DNA from 3 places in the Micromonospora sp. NPDC004336 genome. Region 3 is predicted to be linked to each of the others. Evidence: riboswitches for the same ligand, from Rfam matches in the RefSeq annotation. Region 3 holds a riboswitch; each other region holds the start of a gene.
What was found. Region 3 has a riboswitch for cyclic di-AMP ahead of ACWENR_RS12955 (NlpC/P60 family protein). Riboswitches for the same ligand answer to the same signal wherever they lie in the genome.
Positions count from the first base shown of each region.

Region 1: linked by a shared signal. The riboswitch ahead of ACWENR_RS27035 (C39 family peptidase) and the one ahead of ACWENR_RS12955 (NlpC/P60 family protein) in region 3 are both predicted to bind cyclic di-AMP.
Region 2: linked by a shared signal. The riboswitch ahead of ACWENR_RS05060 (coiled-coil domain-containing protein) and the one ahead of ACWENR_RS12955 (NlpC/P60 family protein) in region 3 are both predicted to bind cyclic di-AMP.

Region 1 is NZ_JBSGDY010000198.1:455-9,084, reverse strand. It holds gene pseI (pseudaminic acid synthase) at 1-621, opposite strand, end outside; gene ACWENR_RS27060 (GNAT family N-acetyltransferase) at 618-1,139, opposite strand; gene ACWENR_RS27055 (glycosyltransferase family 2 protein) at 1,136-2,386, opposite strand; gene ACWENR_RS27050 (polysaccharide pyruvyl transferase family protein) at 2,476-3,801, opposite strand; gene ACWENR_RS27045 (hypothetical protein) at 3,963-4,454, shown strand; gene ACWENR_RS27040 (hypothetical protein) at 4,647-5,405, shown strand; cyclic di-AMP (ydaO/yuaA leader) riboswitch at 5,691-5,832, shown strand; gene ACWENR_RS27035 (C39 family peptidase) at 6,064-6,894, shown strand; gene ACWENR_RS27030 (alpha/beta fold hydrolase) at 6,998-7,741, shown strand; partial or broken gene ACWENR_RS27025 (CDP-glycerol glycerophosphotransferase family protein) at 7,767-8,630, opposite strand, start outside.
Region 2 is NZ_JBSGDY010000012.1:62,029-71,708, forward strand. It holds gene ACWENR_RS05045 (hypothetical protein) at 1-378, shown strand, start outside; gene ACWENR_RS05050 (helix-turn-helix transcriptional regulator) at 476-811, opposite strand; gene ACWENR_RS05055 (carbonic anhydrase) at 998-1,762, shown strand; gene ACWENR_RS05060 (coiled-coil domain-containing protein) at 1,873-2,892, opposite strand; cyclic di-AMP (ydaO/yuaA leader) riboswitch at 2,897-3,027, opposite strand; gene ACWENR_RS05065 (YibE/F family protein) at 3,194-4,546, opposite strand; gene ACWENR_RS05070 (hypothetical protein) at 4,876-5,649, shown strand; gene ACWENR_RS05075 (DUF305 domain-containing protein) at 5,731-6,354, shown strand; gene ACWENR_RS05080 (metal-sensitive transcriptional regulator) at 6,498-6,800, opposite strand; gene ACWENR_RS05085 (heavy-metal-associated domain-containing protein) at 6,951-7,160, shown strand; gene ACWENR_RS05090 (hypothetical protein) at 7,189-8,193, shown strand; gene ACWENR_RS05095 (heavy metal translocating P-type ATPase) at 8,206-9,680, shown strand, end outside.
Region 3 is NZ_JBSGDY010000047.1:102-5,734, reverse strand. It holds gene ACWENR_RS12965 (C40 family peptidase) at 1-917, shown strand, start outside; gene ACWENR_RS12960 (N-acetylmuramoyl-L-alanine amidase) at 1,012-3,033, opposite strand; cyclic di-AMP (ydaO/yuaA leader) riboswitch at 3,272-3,407, shown strand; gene ACWENR_RS12955 (NlpC/P60 family protein) at 3,420-4,460, shown strand; gene dcd (dCTP deaminase) at 4,515-5,093, opposite strand; partial or broken gene ACWENR_RS12945 (pyridoxamine 5'-phosphate oxidase family protein) at 5,172-5,633, shown strand, end outside.

The DNA of each region.
Region 1 (8,630 bases), on a different contig from region 3:
GGCCAGGACGGGCAGCCGGCGCAGGTTGCTGTCCCGCGGCGGCGCCGGGTAGGACGCGGTGCAGGCCAGCAGCACGATGCCGCCGGCGCCGCCCTCCCGCGCGGCGCGTACGGCCGCGTCGATCTCGCCGACGGTGGCCATCCCCGTGGAGACGACCAGCGGCTTGCCGGTGGCCGCGACGAGCCGGATCAGCGGCAGGTCGACCAGCTCCGACGAGGCGATCTTGTACGCGGGCGCGTCCAGCCCCTCCAGCAGCTCCACCGCCGTCGCGTCGAAGGGCGAGGAGAACACGGTGAGGCCGTGCCGCCGGGCCCGCTCGAAGATCGGCGCGTGCCACTCGTACGGGGTGTGGGCCCGCTCGAAGAGCTGCCACAGGCGCTCGCCGCCCCACAGGTCGTGCCCGTCGGAGAGGCGGAACGCGGGGGAGTCCACGTCGATGGTGATGGTGTCCGGCCGGTACGTCTGGAGCTTGAGCGCGTGCGCCCCGCTGGCCGCCACCGCGTCGACGATGGCGAGCGCCCGGTCGAGGCTGCCGTTGTGGTTGCCGGACATCTCGGCGACCACGAGGGGTCGCTCGCCGGGGCCGACCGCGTGCGGCCCGATCTTGACTGTCGCCGTCATCTTCCTCTGCTCTTCTCCGTCCACACCACCTGGTGCGGCGTGCCGTCGATGTCCCGCTCGTAGCGCCGGACCTCGCGAAAACCGAAGCGCCGGTGCAGGGCCAGCACCGGCCGGTTGGCGGCCAGCGTCTCGCCGCCGAGCGTCCGCGCCCCGAGGGTGTCGAAGGCGTACGCGACGGCCGCCCGCTCCAGCGACAGCCACGCCGGCAGCAGCTCCCCCCGGGCGTCCAGCCCGCCGACGTCGAGGTAGAACCCCCAGGTGAGCGCGCGGTCCGGGGAGGTCAACCCGGCGAAGGTGACCACGCCGGCGGGCTCGCCGTCGTGCAGGTGCACCAGCACCCGCCGGTCCGGGTCGACGCGGACCCGCGACCACCAGGCGGCGTGCTCGGCCGGGCCGATCTCGTGGCTGGTCAGGCTCACCGCGCGCACCTGCGGGTGGTTGCGCCAGCGCAGCATCCGGCGCAGGTCCCCGTCGTCGGCGGGCCGCAGCGACCCGGTCGCCGTCGGCAGCCCGGTCATCGTCGGCTCGCCAGCGCGGCGGCCTGGTCCGTCGCCACCGTCCCGGCCGCGGTCCGCCCGGCCTCCGTGGCGTGCCCGGCCTCCGTGGCCGGCCCGGCGCGCCCGGCGTCCGTGGCCTGCGCGGCCTTTGTGGCCTCTCCGGCGGGTGCGGCGTCCGTGGCCGGTCCGGCGTCCGGGGCGGGGGTGGGCTCCGGGGCGGGGGCGGCCGGCGGGGTCGGTCGCCTGCCCCGGACCCGGCCGGCGGCCCGGTCGGCTCGGCGCAGCGTGGCGTACGCGAGGTAGCTGTTCCGGCCGACCAGCCGGTGCTTGAGCCCCGCCACCCCGGCCGGCGGCGAGTAGCCGGCGCCGGGCAGGTAACGGCGGTAGTGCTCGGCGACCCGGCGGAAGAACGCGCGTCGCAGCCGCGGGTGCAGCCGGCCGTCGTTGCCCGCCACCACCAGGTAGTGGCTGACCATCAGGGTGAACAGCTCGGCCCGCAGCCGGTCGTCGGGGGCGTGCCGGTCCAGCCAGTCGAAGAGCCGCTCGTACTGGTCGAAGGCGTCGAAGTGCCGCCGGCTGCGGGTCGAGGTGATCGCACCGAGCCGGCCCTGCCGGTAGAGGTAGCAGACCCGGTCCAGCACGGCGATCCGCTCGGCGCCGATGAGCAGGGGATGGCTGAACGGGATGTCCTCGTACCAGCCGGGGTGGAAGCGCAGCCCCAGCTCGGCCATGAACCCGCGCCGGACCACCTTGTTCCAGGCGGTGTGCTGCACCCGCAGCAGTTGCGGCCGGTCGGCCAGGCGGACCACGCCCGGCACGCCGCGCAGCAGGTGGCTGCTCGCGTCGACCTCCCGCCGGCCGCCCTCGTGCACCCGTAGGTGGTCCAGCATCAGCACGTCGGGCCGGTCCCGACGCAGCCGGTCCAGCACCGCCGGGATCGTGCCCGGCGGCAGCCAGTCGTCGCTGTCGACGAACCAGACGTACGCGCCGGCGGCCACGTCGAGGCCGGCGTTGCGGGCCGGGCCCAGGCCCACGTTGCGGGGCAGGTGCACCGTGCGGATCCCGGCCCGCCCGGCCGCGTACGACCGCAGCATCTCCCCGCAGCGGTCCGGGGAGGCGTCGTCCACGGCGACCACCTCCACCGCGTCGGCCTCGCCGGCCGGGACGTCGGCGCGGATCGACTCGAGGCACTGGTAGAGGTACGGCTCGACGCCGTACACGGGCACGACGATGCTCAGCAGCGGTGCTTGCGTCGGCTCAATGACCACGCCGACACCATCGACGGCGTGGATGGACGGCCCCGGAACCTCACGTTGCCGGCGAAGGTGAAGTCCCTGAACAGCCGCCCAGCGCGGGGTTAACGGTTCAGCATGCGGCGCACCGGGCTGCCCACGGCGCGCTTGACCCGGGAGCGCAGGCGCTGCTCGCGCAGCGCCTCCGCGTCCTGCCGAAGCTGCGCGTTGCGGTCGTGCAGCCACTGGATCCGCTCCAGCAGCACGTCGGGCGGCGTCGCGGCGGCCGGCCGCACGGCGGGCGGGAAGGTGGTGGCCCGCACCCGTGCGTCGAACCGGGCGGCGCTGTCGCCGTCGGCGAAGGCGTTGCCGAGGTCGTGCCTGGCGAGGAAGGCGAGCATCGTCTCGTAGCGCGCCTTGTGGCCCTCGACCAGCGCCGTGTAGTCCGCCTCCGCGTAGAGCTGGGCGGCGTCGACGTCGGCCGGCACCTCCTTCATCACCCGGTGCGGGATGTCGAAGTAGCGGGCGAGCTCCAGGGTGCGCGAGTCGTGCGCGAACAGGTAGCCGGGCGTACCGGCCACCAGCGCCGTGATGGTGCCGTGGATGCGGGTGCCGAACGCGAAGTCGAACCGGGAGAGGTAGTCCATCCAGGTCCACGGGTCGACGAACATCCGCACCTTGTCCTCGGTGAACAGCGGGTGCGAGGTGTGGATCGGGATGGCGCTGGACTTGCCCCGGTCCTCGGGGGCATCGCCGTAGAGCAGGGTGCCGAGCGTCTTGAGGTCCTGCGGCAGGTAGCGCAGGTTCGGGTACCGCTCGTGGTGCCGGGCGATGATCTTCGCCATCGACTTGACGTACGGCGAGACGGTGAGGGCGACCCGGTCCTCCGGCGCCAGCGCCGCCTTGCGCTTCGCCACCCGCAGGCTGTCGCCGTGCAGGAACATCGACGGGCAGCCGATCACGTCGACGGCGGAGAAGCCCAGGGTGCGCAGATAGCCCTCGGTGATCTCACCGCGTACGCCGATGCTGTGGGAGCGGTCGAGCACCGCCTTGACGAACCGGGTCACCACGTCGTCGATCGGGCGCAGGTATTCCCGGTCGCCGTTGACGTCGGTCTGCACGCCCACGCCGAGCACCACGACCGGGATCTTCAGCCGCTCGACGAGCTTCGTCATCAGCTCGATGCGGTGGGCGTAACTGCGCCGGAAGGCGTTGGCCAGCGGGACGACGTAGACGTCGTACCGTTCGTTGATCATGTCGGCGTCGCGCGGGTTGACCTTGAACTCGGTCGGGGTGATCTCGGCGGTGGCGGTCTGCAGCAGCTTGTGCGCGGCATGGCTGAAGACGAGGTTGCCGTTGTTCTCGCCGATCCAGTTCGCCTCGTGGGACTCCTCGGGGGAGTAGACGTCGAAGGGGCCCTTCTTCGCCCGCATCAGGATCCGCTGGTGCATTCGCCTCGCCTCTCGTCACCTCCGGGTCACGGCATACTAGGCCACCCGGCGGACGAGGCACAGCGCCGCCCGCGCGAGCGCCCGTCCACCTGGCCGGAGCGGTCCGTGGCGACACGCCCGGCGGCGATGCGGACCGGCGGCGTCGGCGGTAGCGTGGTCGCGTGCTGCCCGTCGTGCTCACCTGTCCCCTGTGGTGGGTGGCGCGGTGGGCCGCGCGGCTGCTCGCCGGGCTCGCGGTCGCGGTCGCGTTCGCCGTCGGCGCGGGGGCGCTCCCCGCCGCCGCCTCGGCCCCCGCCGGTCCGCCGTCCGCCGCCCCGGCCCCTGCCGTGACGCTCCCCGCGCATGTTTCCCCGGGCAAGACGGGCCCCGTCCCGGCGGCCTCCCTCGCGGTGCCGCCGTTCGCGGCGGCCTCCCTCGCCGTGCCGCCGTTCGCGGCGGGCCTCGCTCCGGCGGTCGCCGTCGGCCTGCCGGGCCCCGGCGTCGGCGACCGCGAGGCCGGGGGCGCCGACGAGCGGGCCGCCGCCGGCCCCGTCGCCCTCGCCCCCGCGGCCGATCCGGGCCCGGCCGCGGCGACGATCGCGGTCGGCCCGGCCATCGACCCGGCCCCGCGCGTCCCGGGCACCACCGGCCCCCGCGCCCCGCCGCGCGGCTGAGCCGCACCACCCCCGCAGGGCCGGCGACCGGCCCCGGGACCGTGTCCGCCCCAGGCGTCGGCGAGGGCCTGCCGCTGCCTCAGGGGCCGCGAGGTGCCCCTGCTTCGCCTTCCACCCCATCCGCACCCGTCGGGCCGCGCCGCGCCGCCGGGTGCCCCCGCTGCCGCACTCGCTACCCGTGAGGTGCCGACCATGGAGAACGTCCTCTACCAGTTCCTGATCGGGGTGCCACGGGCCGCCGCCATCTGGTCCGCCCTGCTCCTGCTGGCCCTGACCGTGCTCGCCGTCCTGGTCGCCCGCCCGGAGCGGGTCCCGCCCGCCGACGCGCCGGCCGCCCCGCCCGCCGACGACCCCGCGACCGAGGCGGCCGACCTGCGCCGCTACGCCGAGGAGGTGGCCGTCGCGGCGAACCGCGCCGCGCGTACCGCCCGCCGGCTGCGGGCCGACTGGCTCGCCGCGCAGGAGGCGGTCGACCGGGCGTGGCAGGCGTACGACGAGGCGGAGACCGCCGCCCGCCGGTTCACCGGGGCCGCCCTCCTGCCTGCTCCGCGCACCCCGCGCACGCCCGCCGAGTACGCCGCCCGCGAGCGCTGGCTGCACCACGCGGCGATGGCCGCCCACTGGCGCGGCGACCTGACCGCCCGCCAGCTCAGCGACGTGTTCGGCCACCGGTCGGGCTGGGATCCCCGACGGCACCCGGCGGAGCAGGAGATCGTCCTGGCCCGGGCGGTGCGCGACGCGAAGCGGGCCGCCTACCGGGCCGCCGCCGAGCGGGAGCGCCTCGCGTGGCGGGACGCCGACCTGGCCGCCGAGGCGGCCCGCGCCCTGGCCACGGAGGCGTACGCCGCGGCGGCCCGGCTCCGGCCGGGCCGGCTCCCGGCGGCCCGCGCGGTGGCGGCCGCGCACCGTCCCGCGCCCGCCGCGCGCTGGCGCCCCGCCCGCGTGGGCTGAGCGGCGGCATTTCGGTGACGCCGGTCACAGCGGAGCCGAAACGGTCATCCGGCGCGGCCCGGCCGATTTTCGCCGGCGATCCGACGCCGATTGTCGGCCGCTCGTCCGGTTGTCGCCCGAAGGCGCGCGTGGAAACGGTCGTCCCATTGAGTCACGTCAGTGTCGAGCTGCCCGCAAAAAAGTCGCGCGATCAAGGTTTAGGCAGGTGGGAGCGGGTTGGCAGGCCGCCGACCGGCCAGTAATGTCGGCGCGTCCGGTGCGGTACCCGTTCGCAAGAGGCGACGCCGCGCCGACCCGCCTAATCGTGCACAGGCGAGCCGGGGACCCACTGCAACATCGGGGTGAATCCGCGGGCTGCGGCCCGTGGTAGGGCGTTCTTCCCGCCCGAATCCGTCAGCTAACCCGGTCGGCGGTGTCGGAAGGAGTTCCATTCCTCGTGCAGCACCCAGCCACCCCCCGCCGCCGCCTCCACGGCGCCGCGGTGCCCGCGCTCGCCCGGCCGTACGCCACGAGCTGACCCACCGGTCACCGCCCGTCGCCCGGCATCCCGGGCGCATCCCCTGAGTGGTCCACCACCGCCGGACGCCGTCCGTGCGGTCGGTTCCTCCTGCGGTGAGGAACCGACGGCCGCTCACCCCCCGAGCCCGTGGAGGAAACCATGAAGCACCACCTCAAGCGACAGCTCCGCCGCCTGACGTCCGAGCGTCCCTACCAGGTGGCCGCCGCGTCGGCCGCCGCGCTCGTGCTGGCGTCCGGCACCGGCGCGCTGCTGGCCGACGGCGACGCCTCGCCGGCCGCCGCGCAGGCCCCGGCGGCAGTGACCGAGCTGCGTGACGACACCGCGGCCTCCCGTGGCGAGGCCCGGACCGCGGCCGTCCCGTCGACGGCCGCCCCGGCCACGTCCGGCGCTCCCTCGGCGAGCGCCACCAGCACCAGGCCGGACCCCGACGTGACCCGGAAGGCGGAGTCGCCGAAGCCGCCGAAGTCCAAGACCCTGGACTACGACTACCAGGCCCAGACGACCTTCTACAACTGCGGTCCCGCCGCCGTCCGGCACGCCCTCAGCGCCGCCGGCGTCGCCCGCAGCCAGGACGCCCTCGGCGCCCAGCTGGGCACCGACGAGATGGGCACCGACTCCGCCGAGGACACCACCCGGGTGCTGAACGCGACGGTGAAGGGCGACCCGTATCGGACCCGGATGATCCCGGGCAGCGCCGCGACCCCGGCGCAGATGGACCGCCTCCAGGCCGACGTGGTCGCCGCCGTCGCCGGCGGCCGGGGTGTCGTGGTGAACGTCGCCGGCAGCGCCACGGACACCGAGGGGGGCTGGCACTCGTTCCCCGGCGGCCACTACGTCGCCGTCGTGGGCTACCAGGACGAGGGGCGGCTGGTGAAGATCGCCGACTCGGCGAACCCGGCGACCGCCTCGTACTGGATGTCCACCATCGCCCTGGCGAACTGGGCCGCCACCCGCGGCTACTCCGCCTGATCGACACCCGTCGGGCGTCGGCCCCCACCCGGGGCCGGCGCCCGATGTCGTCTCCGGGTCACGGCCCTCGCCGGGGCGGCCGGCGGGTGGCACACTGCGGGCCATGGTCGATGAATCGGGTGACCGGGACGGCCGGCGGGTCCTCCTGCTGCTGCACGGCATGGGCGCGACCGGCGACGTGTGGCTGCCCTGGGCGCCGCTGTTGGAGCGCCGGTGGCCGGGCCGGTGGCTGGCGCCCGACCTCGCCGGCCACGGGTGGTCGCCGCCGCTGCCGGCGTACTCGTTCGCCGGGCTGGCCGACCGGCTCGCCGCGGGGCTCACGGCGGGCGACCGGCTCGTCGTGCTGGGGCACTCCCTCGGCGGCGTGGTCGGGCTGGCGCTGGCCGCCCGCGCCGCGGGGCTGCCCGTCGACGCCGTGGTCGGGCTCGGCATCAAGGCCGTCTGGTCCCCGGCCGAGCTGGCCAGGGCCGGGGAACTGGCCGGCCGCCCGGTGGCCTGGTTCGCCGGCCGGGACGAGGCGGCCCGCCGCTACCTGCGGGTGGCCGGCCTGACGGGCCTCTTCGCGCCGGACCACCCGGTGGTCGAGGCCGGGCTGCGGCAGGTGGACGGCCGCTGGCGGCTGGCGATGGACCCGGCCGCGTTCGCGGTGGGCGAGCCGGACCTGCCCGCCCTGCTGGCGGCGACCGACGTGCCGGTGCTGCTGGCCCGCGGCGAGCACGACCCCATGGTCACCGACGCCCAGCTCAAGGAGTTGGGCGTACCGGTCGCCACCCTGCCCGGCCTGGGCCACAACGCCCACGTCGAGGACCCGGAGGCGGTCCTGGCCCTCGTCGACCCCTACCGCTGAGAGCCGCGCCGTCCCGGGCGGCGGGTCAGGCGCTGGGGGAGAGGGTCGCCTCGTCCGGCTCGACCGGCAGGTCGGCCCCGCCGGCGGCGCGTGGCACCGGCGGGTTCCAGCCCGCGTCGAGCTGCCGCCGGGCGGCGTCGAGGAACGCCTCGGCGTACGAGTCGGCGGGGAAGTCGCCCAGGTAGCGGGTCCGGGTGGCCCAGCGGGCCGAGGCCAGCGGGTCGGTGTCCAGCAGCGCGGTCAGCACCTCGTCGACGTTTGCCATGTCGTGGCGCAGCACGTATCCCGAGCCGGCCAGCGGGAAGCGCTCGGCGAACCGGTCGCCCTCGCCGCCCATGTCCGTCACCGCGTACGGCTTGCCCGAGTAGAGGTAGTCGGAGATCACCCCGGACACGTCGGAGACCAGCGCGTCCGAGCGGTTGGCGCACTCGGCCAGGGTCAGCTCGCGGGCGGCGGCGCCGAAGACGTGCGGCCGGCCGGTGCGGGCCCGGTCCGCGGCCAGCAGCTCGGTGAGCCGCCCCAGCTGCCGCGCCGAGGCCGGGTTCTGCGACGTGTAGGGGTGGGCCCGCAGGATCACCGTCGCGCCGCGCGCCAGCAGCCCGCGCAGCAGCGCCTCGGCCACCGGCAGGGAGCAGTAGTTGGCGTCCGCGTGGTGCCCCGTCCAGGTCGGCGTGTAGAGCACCGTCGGGTGCGGGAGGCCGCGCGCCGGCTCCGGCCGGACCTCGATCGACTCGACCTGCGGCCGGCCGACCACCACGAACTTCTCCGCCGGGATGTCGACGCCGGCGCGGGCGTACCGCTCGACGGCGGCCTGGCCGGCGACGAAGATCCGGTCGAAGATGGCCGAGACCGGGTTGGCGCTGGGCGCCTTGTCGCTGTCGCCGTGGTG
Region 2 (9,680 bases), on a different contig from region 3:
CTGCCGCCGGGCGTTCCGCCGCCGACCGCGGCCAGCCCGACCGAGCCGCAGCTCATCGTGATCGACACCGGCCCGGTCACCGGCCCTGACTCGGGCCTCAGCGCGCCTTGGCGGGCCACCCTGGTGGTCCGCGACGACCTGGCCGGCTGGGATGTCGAGGCGCTGGTACGCAGCGACATCGTGCTGCTCCAGCGGTTGGTGGAGACGGAGGCCGCGACGGCGGCGAGCGCGTTGGGCCTGGCGAGTGTGCAGAGTTGGTTCACCCAGCTGCACCCCGAGATGGTCGGCCTGATCACCAAGGGCAAGGTGCAGTGGGTGATGCTCAGCATGACCCCCACCGAACGCCAGCTGATCGGCCCCGTCGCCCGCGGCGGCTGACCGTCCGGCCCGCCGGGCGCCCCGGCCGGATCCGGACCACGACCAGGAGTTCCGGGACGAGCAGGCCTGCCAGCTCAGGCCGCGTCGGCCTGCGGCCTCAGGCGCGGTCGGCGCCCTCTGCGTCGTCGTCCGCGAAGAGGGCCAGCAGCGCGCCGACCTGTCGGTCCGCCTCGGCGGGGTGCCGGAACCGGCCGGCCGGGTTGAGCGTGTACTCGTTGCGCCGGCCCACCCGGGTGCGGTACAGGTAACCGCCGGCCTCCAGGTCCGCGACGATCGCCTGGGCGGCGCGTTCGGTGACGCCCACCTCGTCCGCGACGTCGCGCAGCCGGGCGGTGGGGTTACGGGCGATGGCGAGCAGCACGTGACCGTGGTTGGTGAGGAACGTCCAGTTCCGGGTGCTCCCGTTCTCCCCTGTCGTCGCCATGTCGCCCATCGTATGGCGGACCCTTCGGGTTTTCCGCCGGGCCCTCGCCCGTCCCCGCCGGGTGCGCACAAACATATGAAGCGCATATCACGCATCCCTTGACGTACCTTCGGGTGCGTGTGAACGTGGGGACAGCCCGCGTCCAGCGTCGGCCGGGATGACCAGGTCTTTCACGTGAGGGGCAAGGTGAGGGAGATGAGTCGTCCCGGATCCCCCGGCACTCGGCCGGGCCCGGAGCAGGATTCCGCGCGGCCGGCCACGGGAGCCGCCGCCGTAGGGGCCGCGTCGGACACTCCGGCCGATCCCGCGCAGGCGCTCGCCGAGCTGCACGCCGGCAACCGGCGCTTCGTGACCGGCGCCCCGCGCCACCCCAACCAGGACGCCGGGCACCGCGCCGCGGTCGCCGACGGGCAGCACCCGTTCGCGGTCATCGTCGGCTGCTCCGACTCCCGGCTCGCCGCCGAGATCATCTTCGATCGCGGCCTCGGCGACCTCTTCGTCGTCCGCACCGCCGGGCACACCGTCGGGCCCGAGGTGCTGGGCAGCGTGGAGTACGCGGTGACGGTCCTGGGCACGCCGCTGGTGGTGGTGCTCGGGCACGACTCCTGCGGGGCCGTCCAGGCCGCCCGTGCCGCGGACGCCACCGGCGCCCTCCCGCCGGGGCACCTGCCGGCCGTGGTCGACGCCGTGGTGCCCAGCCTGCGCCGCGCCGCGGCCGAGGGCGTGGACGACATCGACCGCATCGTCGACATCCACATCGGGTGCACCGTCGAGGCGATGCTGGACCGGTCGGCCGTGCTCGCCGCCGAGGTGGCCGCCGGGCGGTGCGCCGTGGTCGGCATGTCGTACCGGCTGGCCGCCGGCGAGGCGCGGGTGGTGGCCTCCGTGCCGGCCCACCTGGGCGCGGCCGACGGGGCGCGGGCCGCCTCCGACGGGGCCCACGCGGCTGCCGTCGCCTGACCCGCGCCACGAAGCGACGACGGCCGCCTCGGCTGCCGTCGCCTGACCCGCCTCACGAAGCGAAAGGGCCGCCCCGCGGACGCGGGGCGGCCCTGTGTCGTCGTACGGCGTCAGAGCAGTGACACGTGCACGTGGTCCGTGTGGTTCGACGGGCCGCTGTAGGACTTCCAGCCGGTCGCCGGGAACCAGATCTGCCGGTTCCAGATCACGTAGTAGATGCCGAGCCGGTCGGCGTTACGCACCAGGAACGCGGTCAGGTTGTTGCCGTACATGTAGGTGTCGTCGTTGTGCCAGGGGGAGAAGCCGCTGCGTTGCAGCGACCAGTCGCAGGCCCGGCCCTTCGGATGCTCGTACGGCCCGCCGGAGCGGTAACAGCCCACGAACCGGTTGAACCCGGCCCGCTTCACCTCCTTGTACATGTGCAGGGTGCGCGCGGTGATGCAGCCGGAGGTGGTGGGGTCGTCCTCGGTGCAGGACAGCGGCTTCCAGTCGCCGTCGGAGGTGCGACCCGGCCCCATCCGGGCCACCGGCGAGGTGGCGACCACCTTGCCGCCGGTCAGCCCCCTGCCGCCGACGAGCGCGAGGGCCTTCTCCGCCTCGCGCTTGCCGCGGGCCATCTCGTTGGTCAGCTTCGTCTGCTCGCGGACCTCGGCGTCGAGGGCCAGCTTGGCCTGCTCGGCACGCTTCTTGACCGCGTTGACCTCGGCGAGCTTCTTGGAGTTGACCAGGTTCAGCTCGTCGAGCGCGGCGGCGCGTCGGACGAACGAGTCGGGGCTGGCGGTGTCCAGCAGCATCGACACCGCGCCGATCCGCCCCGTGCGGTAGGACTGGGCGGCGATCTGGCTCACCTGCGGCGCCAGCGCCGCCAGCTCGGCCTGCGCCCGGTCGACCTCCAGGGCCAGTTCGAGCTGGCGCTTCTTCGACTTCGCGAGCTTGGACTTGGCCTGGACGTAGCTGCGGTTGCGCGACTCGATCAGGTCGTTGAGCAGCTTGGGTTCGTCGTCCCCGTGCCCGGAGGGCTGGGGCGGTGTGGTTGGTGCGGCCGCCGCCGGGAGGGGCCCGACGAAGACGGCCAGGGCGGCGATCACGGCCACCACAGGTGTCAACCAGCGGCGTAGGGGTGCCGTCACAGTGTTTCCTTCCGTCGACCGCCGACCGGGTTAGCTGACGGGTTCGGGGCGGAAGTGGCCCCTACCGCTGTCGCGGATTCACCCCACGTACCTGGGTCCCCGGCTCGCCTGGTGGCGATTGGGCGGCGGCACCGCAGGCGCCGCTGCGCGCCTTCGGCGGTGACCGGCAGCGAGGTTACCCGACAGCCCTCCCGGGGATCTACGTCCCTAAGCCGACTAAATGCGTTATTTCGTAAGGGCGGAGGGTGACCAGTGACGCGTTTATCAGGCGAGGGGTCCTGATCGGTCACGCTGAGGAGTGTCACCATGCGGTGTCCGTGCTCCCGTCTCGGTCCGGCCACCCGGCGGGGGCGGCGGAGGGCGCCCTGCCGGCGCGCGGCCCGCCGAGGGCCTCGAGCGCCTCGGAGCGGTCGGCCGCCGGCCGGGGAGCCGGCGGGGTCGGGGCGGCGCCGTCGGTGGCGGACCCGCCGCCGCGCCGGCCCGCCGTGGTCACCAGGGCCGCGAGGCCGGTGGTCAGCGGCACGGCGGCGATCAGGCCCAGCGTGGCGACCGCGCTGCGGACGATCTCCTGGGCCAGGAACTCGCTGGTCAGGATCTGGGTCACCGCCCGGGAGTCGGCGGTCAGCAGGAGCAGCACCGGCAGCGAGGCGCCGGCGTACGCCAGCACGATCGTGTTGACCGTGGAGGCGATGTGGGCGCGGCCGACCCGTGTCGCCGCCCGGTAGAGCTGCGTCCGGGACAGCCCGGGGTTGGCGTGCGCCAGCTCGCCGACCGTCGCGGCCTGGGTCACCGTGACGTCGTCGAGCACGCCGAGGGAGCCGATGATGATCCCGGCGAGCAGCAGGCCGTGCAGGTCGACGTCGGCCTGGAACATCGACAGCGTGGTGGCGTCCTCGCTGCCGAAGCCGGTCAGGTGCGTCGCCGCGGTGGCGATCGTGCCCAGGATCCCGGTCAGCACCAGGCTGCCGAGCGTGCCGAGCACGGCGACCGAGGTCTGTGCCGTCACCCCGTGCGTCAGGTAGAGCACCACGAACATGATCAGAGCGGCGCCGACGACCGCGACCAGCAGCGGCGAGCGGCCGGCGCTGATGCCGGGCAGCACGAAGGTGAGCAGGATGGCGAAGCTCGCCGCCAGGCCGGCCAGCGCGGCGAGCCCGCGCCAGCGCCCGAACGCGACGATCGCCGCGGCGAAGAGCGCCACCAGCCAGAGCAGCGGCTCGCCGCGCTGGTGCTCGGCGATGTTGTAGGTGCTCACCGAGGGGTCGGCGGGGTCGGTGAGCTGGACCAGGATGATCTCGTCGCCGACCTCGACCGTCGGCGCGCCGGGCCCGGCCGGCACCGGCGTCTCCACCTGCTGCCCGGCGGCGGGGCCGTCGTCCACCCGCACCGTGACGGTGCCGCAGGGGCCCGCCGCGGCCCCCGGGGACCCCTCCGGTGTCTCCGGGGTGGGTGGGCACGGCTCGGTCACCACCCGCGTCACCGTGCCGTGGTGGCGGGGCGGGTCGGCGCCGGGAGCCGCGTCGGGGGCGTCCCACGGCCAGAGCGCCAGGGCCGCGACCAGGGTGGCGACGAAGAGGGGCACCACCGTCGCGACGAGGATCCGGCGCACCCCCGGCGGGGCGGACGGTGCGGGACGGGTGTGGTCGGCGCCCATCGAGTGTCTCCCAACGATTCCAGGGCGGGGTACGTGCCGGCGGGCCGGTCGGTTCAGCGGCCCGGGTCGACCGCCGCGCCGGATCCCCCCGGGGTGGCGGAGCGGTGACGCCCCGTGCCCGCCCGGCGGGCGCGGGACCGGGCGGTGGGTGCCGCCGCCCGACGCGGGTGGCGACGCGGGCGGTGCGGATTTCGGAGGCTCACCGGCCGAATGGTAGCCATCCCGACATCCGGCCGCAGGTCGTGCGGGCTGGTGTCGAGGCGCGGGCCACCGCCGGTTGCGCGGGTCGCCCCGGAGGAGAACCGGCTGCGGCCGGCTAGCGTGGGGGTGTGCGGACGGCGACGGCGACGGCGGGGCGATGGGCGCGGATCCCGCTGCTCGTCGGCACGCTGCTCGGGCTCGCCGCGATGCACACCCTCGGCCACGGCACGCACGGCACGGGCCACTCCGCCGACGCCGCGACGCACGCCGACGCCGCGACCCGACCCGCTGCCACGGCGCCGCGCTCCGCCGCCGAGTCCGCGCCGCACTCCGCCGCCGTGACGCGGGCCGCCGCCGTGACGGGAGCCACTGATGCGACGCGGGCCGCCGACGTGGTGACGCGGGCCGCCATCGCCGTGACGCGGACCGCCGACGTGGTGCCGCGGGCCGCCATCGCCGTGACGCGGACCGCCGACGTGGTGCCGCGGACCGCCGCCGCGACGCATTCCACGGTCGCCGCGACGCGCGCCGCGGACACCGGCCCGCACGGCGGCGAGGCACCCGAGCGGCAGACCGCTGTTTCGTACGCCGCCGCGGTGGCGCCGCCCCCGGGCCTCGCCCGTCAGGCCGTCGCCGGGGGCGCGGGCTGCCCGGGCGACTGCCCGCACGAGCGGCTGCTGCCGTCGGGCGGGGCGGGCGGCGGGTTGCCGTGGTGGGGCGTGTGCCTGGCGGTGCTGGGGGCGCTGGCCGTCCCGCTGCTGCTGGCCGTGCTGCTGCTGGCGGGCGTACGGGCGGTCGGGCCGCTGGGCCGGGCGTCGGGCGGGCCGGAGCGGTCCCCCCGCGCCCCGCCGTCCGGGCCGGTCGGCCTGCGGCTCGCCACGGTCTCGGTGCTGCGCAGATAGGACGCCCGACGCGACCCGGTCTCCCCGGGTCCGCGTCCCGTCGTGCTGCGTACGTTCCGACACCGAAAGGCTCAGAAAGTGATCACTCGTACCCTTGCGCGCCGTGCCGCCCTGGCCGGCGTCACCGTCACCGCCGCGCTCGCCCTGACCGCCTGCGGCGGCGACGGGCACCCGTCTCCGGGCATGCACGGCACGCCCGGCGGCACCGGCCCGGCGGCCACCGCGTCCGGCCCGGCCGCGTTCGGCGACGCCGACGCGATGTTCGCCCAGATGATGATCCCGCACCACCGGCAGGCCGTCGAGATGGCGGATCTGGCCGCGACGCGGGCGGCGGACCCGGAGGTCAAGCGGCTCGCCGCGGAGATCAAGGCCGCCCAGGCGCCCGAGATCGCGACCATGAGCGGCTGGCTGTCGGCCTGGGGCCGGCCGGTGCCCTCGCCCGGCGCCGAGATGCCGCACATGGACCACGGCATGCCCGGAATGATGACCGACGCCGAGATGACGAAGTTGGCGGCGGCCTCCGGTCGGGAGTTCGACCGGCAGTTCCTGACCATGATGATCGCCCACCACGAGGGGGCCGTCACGATGGCCCGGGACGAGCTCTCCCGGGGCGTGAACGCGGAGGCCAAGGCCCTGGCCGGGCAGATCGTCGCCACCCAGCAGGCCGAGATCGACACGATGCGCGGGATCCTCGGCCGGCTCTGACCCGCGCCCCCGGCGCCTCATCCGGCGCCCGGGCCCCCCGGCGCGCCCGGAGCCCCGGACGGGCCCGCCCCGGCGCCTGATCCGGCGCTCCGGACGGATCCGCCCCGGCGCCCCCCTGCGGGGCGCCGGGGTCGGCGGGCGGGTCAGCCGCGCTTCATGAGGCGGCCGACGGCGGCCATCATCTCGGTGGCCATCTCGTCGGCCCGGCCCTCGGCGGCACCCTCGTGCATGCAGTGCCGGGCGTGCCCGTCGAGCAGGCCGAGCGCGACCTTGTCCAGTGCGGCCTGGATCGCGGAGATCTGGGTGAGCACGTCGATGCAGTAACGGTCGTCGTCGACCATCTTCTCGATGCCCCGGACCTGCCCCTCGACGCGGCGCAGCCGGGCCAGCAGCTGGTCCTTGGTGGCGGTGTATCCCCTGGTCGGGGTAGGCGTCGGTGTGGTCATGGGATCGAGGATAGCGTACCCCTCGGGGGTATGGTACGGTCCTTCGTGCCGGGAATACCCCCACCGGGTACCGGTACAAGGCAAGAGGCCCGTCCGCCTCCGCATTACCCCTGGGGGGTATATGCTGGAGGCGTCGAGAGGAGAAGTTCGATGGTCACCACCACGTACCAGGTGCAGGGCATGACCTGCGGGCACTGCGTCAGCTCGGTCAGCGCCGAGGTCGGCGCGATCCCGGGCGTCAGCGACGTCCAGGTCGACCTCGCCACCGGCAAGGTCACCGTCACCAGCGAGAGCCCGCTGGACACCGACACCGTGCGCGCCGCCGTCGACGAGGCCGGCTACGACCTCGTCGGCGCCTGACGGCGGCACGGGGAAGACGAGGTACACCATGAACACGGCGACGAAGCTGAGCGGTTTCGCCCTCGGCCTCGCGGCGGTGTTCGGCGCGGCGTACGGGGTCGGCCACGTGGCCGGCCCCGTCACCCCCGCCGCCGACACCCGCCACGACGCCGGCGGCGGCCACGCGGCCGCCGGCGACGCCGGACACGGCGGCGACGAGAGCGGGGCGGCCCAGCTGCCCGGCGGGCTGCTCGTCTCCGACCGCGGCTACACCCTCCGCACCGTGGCCGCCCCGGCCGGGCAGTTCGCCTTCCGGGTCACCGGCCCGGACGGCCGGCCGGTCACCGGCTACGACGTGGCCCACGACAAGCGCATGCACCTGATCGTCGCCCGCCGCGACCTCTCCGGCTTCCGGCACGTGCACCCGGAGATGACGCCGGACGGCACCTGGCACGTCGACTCGCCGCTGGGCGGGCCGGGCGTCTGGCGGGCCTTCGCCGACTTCACCCCCACCGGGGGCGAGGCGCTGACCCTCGGGGTCGACGTGACCGTCCCCGGCGTGCTGACCGAGCGGCCGCTGCCCGCCCCGGCGACCAGCGCCACCGTCGACGGCTACACCGTCACCCTCGCCGGCACCCCGGAGCCCGGCCGCACCGCCGAGCTGGCCCTGACCGTCAGCCGCGACGGCGCGCCGGTCACCGACCTGGAGCCCTACCTCGGGGCGTACGGCCACCTGGTGGCGCTGCGCCAGGGCGACCTGGCGTACCTGCACGTGCACCCCGACGGCGAGCCGGGCGACGGGCGGACCAGGCCCGGCCCCGAGGTGAGGTTCTTCGCTGAGGTGCCGTCGGCCGGCGCCTACCGCCTCTACCTGGACTTCAAGCACGACGGCGTGGTGCGGACCGCCGAGTTCACCGTCGTCGCCGGCGCCCCGACCGGCCCGGGCGCCGCCCCGGCCGCGACGGGCACCCCGGCGGCGCCGGGCACCCCCGCCGCCCCGATCTCCCCGACCGCCGGCGCCGACCACGGCGCCCCCGGCCACGGGCACGACTGACGGGACCCCGTGATGACCACGAAACCCCTGCTGACCGCGCCGAACCAGATCGAGCTGGCGATCGGCGGCATGACCTGCGCCTCCTGCGCCGCCCGCATCGAGAAGAAGCTGAACCGGATGGACGGCGTGGCCGCCACGGTCAACTACGCCACCGAGAAGGCCACCGTCCGGTACGCCGACGACGTCACCCCGGACGACCTGATCGCCACGGTGGAGAAGACCGGCTACACCGCCGCGCTGCCGCCTCCGCCGGCCTCGGCCGGCACGCCCGAGGCCACCGAGCCCGTCGACGAGCTCCGGGGTCTGCGCACCCGGCTGCGGACGACCGTGGCGCTCACCGTGCCGGTGGTCGTGCTGGCCATGGTGCCGGCCTGGCAGTTCGAGTACTGGCAGTGGCTGTCGCTGACCCTGGCCGCCCCGGTCGTCGTCTACGGCGGCCTGCCCTTCCACCGGGCCGCCTGGATCAACCTGCGGCACGGCGCGGCGACCATGGACACCCTGGTCTCGGTCGGCACCCTGGCCGCGTTCGGCTGGTCGGTGTGGGCGCTCTTCCTGGGCACCGCCGGGGAGCCGGGGATGACCCACCCGTTCAGCCTCGACATCAGCCGCACCGACGGGGCCGGCAACATCTACCTGGAGGCGGCGGCCGGGGTGACGGCGTTCATCCTCGCCGGCCGCTACTTCGAGGCCCGCTCCAAGCGGACGGCCGGCGCGGCCCTGCGCGCCCTGCTCGAACTGGGCGCGAAGGACGTCGCGGTGATCCGCGACGGCGCGGAGACCCGCATCCCGGTCGACCAGCTCGCCGTGGGGGACCGGTTCGTGGTCCGCCCCGGCGAGAAGATCGCCACGGACGGGGTGGTCGACGAGGGCACCTCGGCGGTCGACGCGAGCATGCTGACCGGCGAGTCCGTCCCGGTCGAGGTCGGCCCGGGCGACGCCGTGGTCGGCGCGACGGTCAACGCCGGCGGCCGGCTGGTGGTGACCGCCACCCGGATCGGCGGCGACACGCAGCTGGCCCAGATGGCCCGGCTGGTCGAGCAGGCGCAGACCGGCAAGGCGGCGGTGCAGCGGCTCGCCGACCGGATCTCCGGGGTCTTCGTGCCGATCGTGATCGCCCTCGCGGCGGGCACCCTCGGCTGGTGGCTCGGCACCGGGGCGGGCGCGACCGCCGCGTTCACGGCCGCCGTGGCGGTGCTGATCATCGCCTGCCCGTGCGCCCTCGGGCTGGCCACGCCGACCGCCCTGCTCGTCGGCACCGGCCGGGGCGCCCAGCTCGGCATCCTGATCAAGGGGCCGGAGGTGCTGGAGTCCACGAAGCGGGTGGACACCGTGGTGCTGGACAAGACCGGCACCGTCACCACCGGCCGGATGACCCTGGTGGACGTCCTCCCGGCGACCGGTGAGGACCGCGCGGAACTGCTCCGGCTGGCCGGGGCGCTGGAGGCCGCGTCCGAGCACCCGATCGCCCAGGCGGTCGCCGCCGGCGC
Region 3 (5,633 bases):
TCGCCGCCGCGGTCGTCGGCGCCGGCGCGATCGCCGCCCCCGCGTACGCGGAGCCCTCGGTCGACGAGATCGAGGCGGCGATCGACAAGAAGTGGGAGCAGTTGGAGCCCACCATCGAGCAGTACAACAAGGTGCGGGCGCAGCTGAAGGTCAACCGCAAGAAGTCGGCGGACCTGCAGAAGAAGATCCAGCCGTTGGCGCTGGAGACCGAGCTGGCGATGGACCGGGTCGGTGACCTCGCCTCCCGCTACTACATCTCCGGCCCGTCGCAGGAGATCGGCGCGCTGCTGGTGAGCGCCAAGCCGGACGCGCTCACCGAGCAGCTGACCCTCCTCGACCGGCTGGCCGCGAACGAGCGCCGGCAGCTCGAGGGCGTGACCAAGGTCCGCGAGAAGTACGACGCGGAGAAGCAGAAGCTCGACGCGCTCATCGTCTCGCAGACGAAGCAGCAGAACGACCTGGCGGCGAAGAAGAAGCAGATCGACGCCGACATCAAGAAGCTCGAGGCGTCGCTGCCGGTGACGACCGTCAAGACGGAGAAGTGCCCGACCATCAACGGCGTGGTCAGCGACGCGGCCCGGACCGCGATCCGGACGGCGTGCGCCCAGGTCGGCGACCCGTACGTGTGGGGGGCGACCGGCCCGAACTCGTTCGACTGCTCCGGTCTGACCCAGTACGCCTACAAGGCGGCGGGCATCCACCTGACGCACTTCACGGGCGCCCAGTGGAACGAGGGCAAGGCCATCCCGCGCTCCGAGGCGCGCCCGGGTGACCTGGTCTTCTTCTTCAGCGACCTGCACCACGTCGGCCTCTACCTCGGCAACGACAAGATGGTGCACGCGCCCCGGGCCGGCAAGCCGGTAAACGTCTCCAGCATCAACACCATGCCGGTGGCCGGGTTCCGCAGGCCCGGCTGATCCGGCGCACCACCGCGCGAGCGGGCCCCCGGTCGAGTCGACCGGGGGCCCTCGTCGTGCTCGGGCCGGCCTGCGCCGGGACCGTCGGGACGGGTCAGCCGGGCGCGCCCAGTGGGGACGGCAGCAGGTTCACGTCGGCCAGGTCGACGTACATGATCCGGTGTCCGAACTGGATCTGCACGTACCTGTTGTCGCCGCGGATCACCGTCCAGTCACCCGGTGCGGATCCGTCGAAGGTGACGGCCCGGTAGTACTCGCCGGGGAGCACGGTGCCGACGGCGTACCGCTGGCCGGCGGAGAGGGTGTACTGGAGCGGCGAGATCGCCTGGTAGGGCACGCCGGCCGGGTAGGCCGCCTGCTCCGGGTAGGCCCGGCCGTAGACGGGGATGGTGGCCTTGCCGGCCTTCGGGGTCACCACGAAGCCGACGGACCACTTCGCGGTCGGCTTCGAGGCGGGGTTGTGGAACCACGCCTTCTGGCCGAGGTACCAGATCGCGGTCCAGTCTCCCTGCACCCCCGCCAGGGCGTACGTCTGCCCCGCCGAGGCCCGGGCCCCGTGGTCGGAGACGTACATGGTGTTCGGGGTGCCGTCGGGCCGCAGCGCGATGTCGTTGACCAGCGGCGCGTCGTGGCTCGGCGCGCTGTGCAGGATCACCGCGGAGGAGCCGCGCAGCGGGCACGGAGCCACCGGCGGCGGCGGGTTCGGCACGCCCGGCGGCTGTCGGTTGCAGCCGGTGAACTCCGGCTGGTTGGTGGCGAAGTCCGGGTCGATGGTGACCAGCCCGGTGTGCGGCGTGCCGGTTGACCTGAAGGGCGCCCGGAGCAGGTCGAAGTAGTGCGACCAGTCCCAGTACGGGCCCGGGTCCCAGTGCATGCCGCGCACGGTCGACGCCACGGTGCCGGGGACGTTGTCGTGCCCGATGATGTGCTGCCGGTCCAGCGGGATGTTGTACCGCAGTGCCAGGTGGCGGACCAGCTTGGCGGAGGTGCGGTACATCGCCTCGGTGTACCAGGTGCCGTGCCCCGCGAAGCCCTCGTGTTCGAGGCCGATGGACTTCGAGTTCACGTACCAGTTGCCGGCGTGCCAGCCGACGTCCTTGGTCTTGATGTGCTGGGCGATGTGGCCGTCCACCGAGCGCAAGGTGTAGTGCCAGCCCACCCGCCGCGGGTCCTTGACCAGGTTGACGCTCGGCCCGAAGTAGCCCTCGGTGTCGTGGATGACGATGTACTCGATCTTCTGCCGGTTGGGCCGGTCGGAGAGGTCGTGGTTGCCGTAGTCGCCCGCGCCGGGGCCGTACTTCTCGTAGGGCGCCGGGATCCACTCGCAGGAGATGGTGTCGGGGCACTCCAGCCCGTCGGGCCGGGCGAGCTTGCGCAGGTTGAGCCGGTCCAGCCAGGTGCGCTGCGGCTGCACCACGCGGGCGGGCAGGCTGACCCGCTGCCCGTCGTCGGTGAGCCGGCTGTCGCCGGTGTTGATGGTGCCGTAGACCTCGTCGGCGAAGGCCGCCGCGGCGTCGGCGCTGTCCGCGCCGGAGTAGCGGGCCACCGCGCCGTACCAGGCCGCCGGGTCGGTGTCGGCGCCGACCGGGGCGCCGATCTCCCTCTGGTACGCGGCCAGCAGCGCCGCCCCGCCCCGGATGTTCGCCGTGACGTCGGTGCGCAGTGCCTCCTCGCTGGCGCCGGTGAGCTCGGCGGCGGCGTCGAGCGTCCGCAGCGCGGCCTCGGCGGGGGGTGCCGCGGGCGGCGGCTCGTGCGCCTCGGCCAGGGACGGGCGGGAGTCGTCGCCGCGCGGGTCCTCGGTGCCCTCGTCGTGGTGGGTGCCCCCCGACTGGGCGGCGACGTGCTCCGCGTCGGTGAGGTGCATCGGTCCGTAGCCGCCGCTGGTGCTCGGTGTGCCGGCGTTGGTGTCCCAGCGGGACTGCAGGTAGGAGACTCCGAGCAGGACGCTCTCCGGCACGCCGTACTCGGCGGACGCGGCGGCGTACTGCTGCTGCCGGTCGGCCGTCGGCGCGGCGGCGGCGGATCCGGCGGCGGTGAGCGGCGTCGCCGCCAGAGCTGCCGCGACGGCGGCGGCCAGCAGGACGCGTCTGCTCCTCGATGTCGCTGTCAGGTGCATCAGACCCCCAGTTCTACGGGCGGATGTGGGGTCACCTTCGCTCCGGCCGGCGGCTCTCGTCAATACATTTCGATCTCTCTATTCAACAGGAAGAAAATCTTCGTTGCCGGGGTTGCGCGTTCCCTCGGCCCAGGTGAATACGGTGTGTCACGGCGCGACGGGTTGCGGATCGATAACGACCGTCTCTACTCTGGTCATTCGTCGGGCCGGTGACAGTCCGCCCATCCGGGGCGGTGACGGTCCGACACCGCCGAGTCGCTCCCGAGCGAGCCGGGGACCCAGGTACCCGGGGTGAATCCGCAGCCTCTGCGGTAGGGCGTCCCCTTCCCGCCCGAACCCGTCAGCTAACCCGGTAGGCGGTACGGGAAGAAGGAGTACGGACCCCGGTGGCACACCATGCCCCGCGGCCACCGTCGGCACGGCCGGTCATCGCCGGCCCGACGACGGCTGCGCCGCGCCCACGCTGGTACCGCTGCACCACCGCCCTCGCCGCCCTGGCCGCGTTCGCCGTCGTCCTGACCGGCGGCGCCACGGCGGCCCACGCCGAACCGACGGTCGCCGAGATCGAGCGCCAGATCGACGAGGACTGGAACAAGCTCGAACCGATCATCGAACGACACAACGCCACCCGCCAGGACCTGGCCGCCAGGCGCCGGCAGGCCGACGCGCTCGCCAGGCAGATCGCGCCGCTCCAGGAGCAGGTCGACCAGGCGATGGAGAAGGTCAACGCGCTGGCCGTCCGCGCCTACAAGGGCGAGAACGTCTCCGCCGTCAACGCCCTGCTGGGCAGCCGCTCGCCGGACCAGATGGTCGGGCAGCTCGAACTGCTCGACCGGTTCGCCCAGCACCAGCAGCAGGACGTGCGGCAGGTCGCCGAGCTGCGCGACCGGCTGGCCGCGAAGAAGGCGCCGCTGGACGAGATGGTCGTCCAGCTCGGCCGGACCGAGGCCCAGCTCGCGGCGAAGAAGAAGCAGATCAACGCCGAGATCGACCGGTTGCAGAAGTTGCGGCTGCGGATCTACGGCAGCGGCGGGGGCGGCCCGCTGCGGCCCGCCCCCTGCCCGGCCAGCTATCCGGGCGGCGGGGCCGGCACGGCGGTGAAGTTCGCCTGCGCCCAGATCGGCAAGCCCTACGTCTGGGGTGCCGAGGGGCCCGACTCGTACGACTGCTCGGGCCTGATGCTCGCCGCCTGGGCGAAGGCGGGTGTCTCGCTGCCGCACAACGCCGCGCAGCAGCGCCGGGTCACCGCCACCGTCAGCCGGGGCGAGCTGCGCCCGGGCGACCTGGTCTTCTACTACAGCGACCTGCACCACGTCGGCATGTACGTCGGCGGAGGTTGGGTGGTGCACGCCTCCCGCGCCGGGGTGCCGGTCAAGATGAAGAAGGTCGACGACGGCCCGATCCACAGCTACGGCCGGCCCGGCTGAACCGTGCGGAGGGCCCCTGCGCGGCGGGGGCCCTCCGCAGGCCCGCCGGTCGGGTCAGCGGGTCGGCCAGGTGCGCCAGTGCTGCCAGGCGCGGCTCGGGGTCGGGCCGCGCTGCCCCTGGTAGCGGGAGCCGTAGACCGCCGAGCCGTACGGGTGCTCGGCCGGCGACGAGAGCCGGAAGATGCAGAGCTGGCCGATCTTCATCCCCGGCCAGAGGGTGATGGGCAGGTTGGCCACGTTGGACAGCTCCAGCGTCACGTGGCCGGAGAAGCCGGGGTCGATGAAGCCCGCGGTGGAGTGGGTCAGCAGGCCGAGCCGGCCCAGGCTCGACTTGCCCTCCAGCCGCCCGGCGAGCTGGTCGCCGAGCGAGATGACCTCCAGCGTCGAGGCGAGCACGAACTCGCCCGGGTGCAGCACGAACGGCTCGCCCTCGGGCACCTCGACCATCGACGTCAGGTCGTCCTGCTGCATGGCCGGGTCGATGTGGGTGTAGAGATGGTTGTTGAAGACCCGGAACAGCCTGTCGAGGCGTACGTCGATGCTGGACGGCTGCACCAGCGTCGGCTCGAAGGGCTCCAGCGCGAGCGTGCCCGCCTTGATCTCGGAGACCAGGTCGCGGTCGGAGAGCAGCATCGGAACACCATAGCGAGCGATGTGCGTGACCTGCGTGTCGGACTACCTGTTCGTACACGTGTTCGATAGAATGTCGGCATGGCTTCCTGGTCCGAATTCGCCGCCGACGAGCCCCGCCTCGCCGACGGGATCCGCTCCCTCATGCAGCAGTACGGGCCGGGCTTCGGCTACCTGGCCACCGTCCGCGCCGACGGCGGCCCCCGGGTCCACCCGGTCTCCCCGGTGATCACCGACGAGGGCCTCTTCTGCTTCGTGGTCGACTCGCCGAAGCGCCGCGACCTGGAGCGCGACGGCCGCTACGCCCTGCACTCGTTCCCGCCGGAGGAGAGCGACGACGAGGCCTACGTGGCCGGCCACGCCCGGCCGGTGACCGATCCGGCCCGGGTGGCCCGGCTGGCCCGCAACCACCGGGCCACTCCGCTGGTCGACTGGCGCCTGTTCGAGTTCACCGTCGACGTGGCGATGCTCGCCCGTCGGGAGCCGGGCGTCGCGGGCGGGGCGGGCGAGGGGCACGGGCGGCCGGCCGTCCAGGTCTGGCTC